One region of the Aequorivita sp. 609 genome, then DNA from elsewhere that is predicted to be linked to it. Evidence: riboswitches for the same ligand, from Rfam matches in the RefSeq annotation. Region 1 holds a riboswitch; the other holds the start of a gene.
The links. Region 1 has a riboswitch for cobalamin ahead of H4O20_RS06780 (DUF5074 domain-containing protein). Riboswitches for the same ligand answer to the same signal wherever they lie in the genome.

Region 1 (3,240 bases):
TAATATTGAGGTTGAAACCATCTGTCGCAGGATTAGGGTAGATCGCGATGTTATTCGCTACAAAATCTAACACCGATGCTGTTTGGGCTTCATATTTATATACTCCATTTGGTAATTGGCCTACAGTGTATTCTGTTTCAAAACTTCCATCTTCATTATAGATATAAACTTTCCCATCATTCACATAATTTACGGCATCGGTTAAATACAACTTATCAGCTATCTTATTAAACCCATAAGGAATTAGAACGTTGTTTGAAGATGTAATAATAAATGGCTGAACTGGAAGTTCAGTATCCGTCAATGACATTTTGTAGATATTTCTATTTAATACATAATAAAGATCAGTAGCATCTAGACCTAGAAATTCTGGATGATCTAAACCAGGAAATGTGAATTCTGTAGTGTTCTGATAATCGTTTAGGCTAATTTTTACAATCTTTCCAGATGTTTCATTTCCTGAATAACTTGGATTTCCGGTGCAAAGAACATAAAGGAAGTCATCATCAACGCGTAAGGCTGAAGGCACATCGCCCACAGCTACCTCAGTAACCTCGTTAGTAGCAGCATCAATAATTGAAATAGAATTCCCAAAACCATAGCCTCCTTGATGCGCAACAAATAGAACACCATTTTTCTCAACTATTTCTTCTGGCCCTTCAGCAACAGGAATTGTTGAAGTAACTTCATTTGTAGTTAAATCTATAACAGCAACGAAATCGTCGGAATCATCTCCTGGATTACCCCAATTTGTGACATATCCTTTGTCACCTGAAAAGGCAATATTTCGAGGATAAACCATTTGGTCTGTGATGCTAGCAGCCATTTCAAAAGTTGTTCTATTCATCACTTTAACCTCATTACTATAATTTAAAACGACATAAGCAAAATCCTCTGTAAACCCCATTCCTTGACCAGTATCACCTAATGCCATACCCATGTTTTGATTTGAAAAAACATTATTTTCTAATGCACCATTTGAATTTAGAAATGAAACTGATGCTGTTTCGGTTCCTATCATTCCTTCATTTAAGATAAATATTCCATCTTCATAATTTTGAGAATAACTACAAATACAAAATAATAATGTAGCCGCTACGGTTAGTAAGTTGTTGTAATAATTTTTCATGTTCACTTTTTTATAAAATTTATTTAGAATTGAATTTATTTGAGATTTAGTCTACCAATGATCACGCACTTGAATTACAAATCAAGTTTAAATCACTACTGATTTGCTTTGATTTACAAAAACCTAAACAGGAGTTTTTAAACACATTTAGGTTGATTAATTTGATTATATCTAAGTGTTTATCTTGAAAACATTTATAGTGATATTTTGTACACCTTAGGTTGGTAGAAAGCAGTGACAACAATAACTTAGGATAAATTTGCTGAAGAAAATATTTAAATACAGTTATGCCGTTTCTCTGAGCGAATCTCAGAAAATGGATAGTAATACAAATAATTAGTTTACAGCAGTAATCTTTCATAAACCTGAAGCTTTTTACCCGAAAGCCATTGTTTTAAGTTATTAGGCATTTGGCAGGTCTCCTGGCTCGCGTCCTGTAATTTTCCTTCCCATTGGTTCACCAACAGTGGATTTTGAAGTTTTAATTACAGACGTCCCAATCTTGGGACTAAGCTTACAGTTGCGGGAACAGCTCAGGCTTTTATTAAGTACAAAAATTCACTTTTCCTGATTCCCTTTTAATTGTGCTGAAATTTTTCAGCAACAAACCAAACGTGGCGCAAAACTAATTAAAATTTCATTGTGAATTATTACAAAACATGAGATTTTCAAAAATGTAAAACGACTTATATACCCTAATGTTTATCAATGAAATATGGAGCCAAAATGAAGGTTAAATAAGTTATCGCACTTAAAAATCTTCAAAATTGTCATGGTATTCTTATCTTGCAGACAATTATTCTTTAAAAATTATTCTATGAAATTATTACGTGTACTTTTTATCTTTTTATCCGTCCCTCTCTTTGCGCAGCAAGGAGGAATGTGGATTCCTTCGCTCTTAGAAGGAATGAATGAGTCTGAAATGAAAAATCTTGGAATGAAAATGTCTGCCCAAGATATTTACGATGTAAACAACGCTAGCTTAAAAGATGCGGTACCACATTTTAATGGTGGTTGTACTTCTGAAGTTATTAGTAACCAAGGACTTTTACTAACTAACCATCATTGCGGTTATTCGCAAATTCAAAGTCATTCAACACTCGAAAACGATTATTTAGAAAACGGTTTCTGGGCAATGAACTTGAAAGAAGAATTGCCAAACCCAGGAGTAACAGCAACTTTTATAATTAAAATTGAAGATGTTACCACTCAAGTAATGAACGGTGTGACAGAATCAATGCCTGAAGCCGATAAGCAGAAAAAAATAGAAGAAAACATCGCTCAAGTTTCAAAAAGCTTTCCGAAAGAAGCTTGGCAAGAAAACCGAGTGCGTACATTCTTTGAAGGAAACCAATACATGCTATTTGTAGTTGAAACTTTTAAGGACGTTCGCCTCGTAGGAACCCCTCCTTCTTCTATCGGAAAATTTGGTAGCGATACCGACAACTGGATTTGGCCACGCCATACAGGTGATTTTGCACTTTTCAGAATTTATGCAGACAAGAACAATCGTCCAGCAGAATATTCGGAAGACAATGTACCTTATACTCCAAAACACTTCCTTCCAATTTCATTAGACGGAGTAGCTGAAAACGATTTCACAATGGTGTTTGGATTTCCAGGAACAACCGACGAATATTTACCCTCAGTAGCTATTGAACAAATTATAAATACGGTAAACCCTGCTCGTATTGCAATTCGCGATGCTGCCTTAGCTGTACAGGATAAATATATGCGTGCCGACCCACAAATTAAAATTCAATATGCATCAAAGTTTGCACGTATCGCAAACTATTGGAAAAAGTGGCAAGGGGAAACACTTGGATTGACAAAAAGTAATGCCGTTGGTATTAAACAGAAACAAGAAAAAGCGCTTACTAATCAAATAAACAAAAAAGGAAAGCAAAATGAATACGGAAATTTGCTACCCCAATTTGAGAAGTATTACGCCGAAATTGAACCTTACACTTTAGCTCGTGAGTATTTCTTTGAAACGGTTTTAAGAAATGTGGAGTTACTTCGCACTGGATTTCAAGCTTATCAGCTCACTCAAGTATATGATGCTAGAGGGGCTCAGTCTTTTGAAGATAGAAGAGATAATATGGTAGAGA
Region 2 (3,240 bases), on a different contig from region 1:
AGTTCTATAGGCTTTGAATTGGGTATAAGCTTTACTGCCTTCTTTTAATTCTTCTAGAGAATTAAATTGCGCTGGACCAATCCAAACATCTGCTTCAATACCTTTGTCTAATACCGATTCTAAACTTAAAGAAAGGCTTCCAGTTCCCTCAGAATCTATCCAGAGGTAATCTCCGTAAGCATCTCTTATAAACTGTGCTCCCCAACTATTTCCCTGTGGCATATACCAAACATCCTTGTACATAGCACCACTAATTACGGTAGGCTTATTTTTAGCTTCAGAAGCTAAACTTTTAGCTGAAATATATTCCGATTCAATTTTACTGAAAATGCTGTCGGCTTCTTTTTCTTTGTTGTAAAGTGCACCAAAAAACTTTATCCATTCAGCTTTTCCTAAAGGAGAAACCTCTGTCCAGTCTGAATTATAAAGAACAGGAATTCTTGCATTTTGTATTGTTGAAAACGCAGAGTTATTACCATCAACAGCAAAACCAATAACAGCATCGGGAGAAAGATCGATAAGGATTTCAGTGTTTATGTCTTCGTTTTTACCCAACTCCTTAATTTCATTGTTTGCAATTCGGTTTCTAGTCTTTTCCGAAGAGATATAGTTTAAATTAGGAAAACCAATCAAAGAATTTATTTCTCCTAACATTTCTAAGGAGGGAATGTGAGTAGTAGAAGTTACAACTATTTGCTTAATAGGAATTTCAACCACTGCATCATAGCTTTCTGGATTTGGAAGGGAGGCATTTCTCTCAACTAAAGCATAGGTGAAAGTTTTATCTGTTCCTGGCCAAGGATTTTTTAAAGTAATTGTCTTATAACCTTCAAATGCTTCAATTTCAAAGCCCTTAGCGTATTTTACTTCCAGTTTTTTGCCTTCAATTGAGACACTTTCTATAGTTTCTTTAGTTTCGTTTTTACAGGAGATAAATACTAAAGTGAAAAAGAATAAAACAATATGATTTTTAAAACTTGGCATTATTGGCTGTTTAATGGTTTTGAGATGCGCAAAGGTATCACAAAGTTGTAGAAAGAATCAATAGCTCACTTTTTAAAATATTATTCAGAAATGCCAATCCTTAATCTTTACAGTAATTTCTTTTCAACGCTGAAATTAACGACTATCTTTGCATCGAATTTTGGTGAGCATATTTAAAAGTGCTCTTAAAAGGGAAATAGGTAAACGATTTTAATGCTTTTTATTCGAATGTTTAATTCGGCATTATAAAATAATCAATAATCCTATGCTGTTCCCGCAACTGTGAGTCGGCCTTGATACAATTTGAGGCGTGCATACTTCAAAACCACTGTCTTGATAATTTTTAGGATGGGAAGGTAGCACAAAAGACAAGCCAGGAGACCTGCCAGATTCATAACATAAAATCATCAAACTTTCGGGATAAAGGTTGAATTATGAAAAATTTACATTACCATATCATCTTGGCTATTTTCTTGTGTTCAACTTCAGTTGTGGCACAATTGGATACTATTCAGCAGTTACCTGAAGTATTGCTTACCGACGCAAAACTTGTACACTTTTCTAAAGGATTCAAAATAGAAAAAGTAAATGATTCGATTGTTGAACGAAACGCTACGTCATTAACTGAAACCCTTACATATAACTCTTTAATCTATTTTAAAGAAAATGGATATGGGATGGTTTCATCTCCTTCCTTTAGAGGAACAAATGCGTCACAAACAGCTGTTATTTGGAATGGAATTAATATAAATTCAATTTTTACAGGTCAAACTGATTTTAATGTAATTTCTCCTTTAAACTACGATGATATATCAATCAGAAGTGGTGGTGGTGGAGTTCAATATGGAAGTGGAGCAGTAGGTGGTAGTATTCATCTAAACAATACTTATACTTTTAAAAAGACAAATAAAACCAATGTAGGATTGCGCTACGGAAGCTTTTCTACGATAGCTGCAAATGCAAATACTACTCAAACTTGGGATAATCATTATCTAAATATAGGTGTAGATTTTTTACGTTCAGAAAATGATTACTACTATGTAGGAAAGGATAAAATGAATAAACACGGGCAGTTTTTACGTTTTTCGGCCAAAGTAAATGAAGCTCGACGTATAAGAAATGGTGTTGTTACTTGGAATTCGGAGTACGTGTATAACGATAGAAACTTTTCAGGTAGCTTAAATACCATAGGAAAGGATGCTTATAAAGATATTACAACGAGAAATTTATGGCAGTTACAAAAACAAATTGGAATATTTAATACAAAAGCTAGTTTCGCACACCTGTACGAACAGTTTAGGTATATTCCAGATAGTGAAAAATCAAATTACGACAAAGGACAAGCAAACAGCTTTATTGGTGGATTGCAGACAGAGGTGTTATTTAAAAATAATATTCGATTAAACGGAAAAGCTGAATACACTTTATTAAACGGAAACGGTGATAATGTTGGCGATAACTCCCGTAGAACCTTGGCTGCAGTTTTATTGTTAAATCATAAAGTTTCGGATGATTTTAATTATGGATTAAACATTAGAAAAGAGTTTCTAAATGAATATGACAATCCGATTCTGTATTCAGCAGATGCAAAATATAAGGTTTCCGACTTTTATGCACTTCGAATAAATGGTTCTAAAAACTACAGAATCCCAACATTTAACGACCTTTATTGGTATGCTGGTGGAAATATTGACTTAAAACCAGAAACTTCATATCAAGTAGAACTTGGACAAGAATTTTTTTTTGGAAAACTAAATGTTGATGTTGCTGCTTATTACATCAAATCTGAGGATTTAATAAAATGGACGCCAAGAAGTGGTGGTATTTGGGAACCTGAAAATATAAGTGAAACTAGAAATTTTGGAGCTGAAGTTACTTTTGATTATACTGTGGAAGTAGGTAAATCACAGATTTTATATTTGAATGCCCACTATTCCTATACTAAAGCTGAGGATTTAAAAAAAGAGAAACAATTAATCTACGTACCTTATAACAAAGCAGCTGGATCAATAACATATAGCTATAAAAAGCTTTCAATTTATTTACAAGGATTGTTTAATGGAGAAGCTTATACAACTACCGATAACAGTGATGTTGTGGATGCGTATTCTTTGTTGAATCTGGGTGCAGATTACGCATTTCCTTTCAATCCGAATATAAAACTAGGCGGTCGAGTAAAAAATGTTTTCAATAAATATTATGAAAATGTAGCCTATAGACCAATGCCTTCACGAAGTATCGAAATATTTTTAAACT

Region 2: linked by a shared signal. The riboswitch ahead of H4O20_RS01470 (TonB-dependent receptor) and the one ahead of H4O20_RS06780 (DUF5074 domain-containing protein) in region 1 are both predicted to bind cobalamin.

What each region holds. Positions count from the first base shown of each region.
Region 1 is NZ_JACJVM010000014.1:1,834-5,073, forward strand. Features, by position in the region: gene H4O20_RS06780 (DUF5074 domain-containing protein) at 1-1,129, opposite strand, end outside; cobalamin riboswitch at 1,524-1,757, opposite strand; gene H4O20_RS06785 (S46 family peptidase) at 1,947-3,240, shown strand, end outside.
Region 2 is NZ_JACJVM010000003.1:85,687-88,926, forward strand. Features, by position in the region: gene H4O20_RS01465 (ABC transporter substrate-binding protein) at 1-984, opposite strand, end outside; cobalamin riboswitch at 1,129-1,389, shown strand; gene H4O20_RS01470 (TonB-dependent receptor) at 1,419-3,240, shown strand, end outside.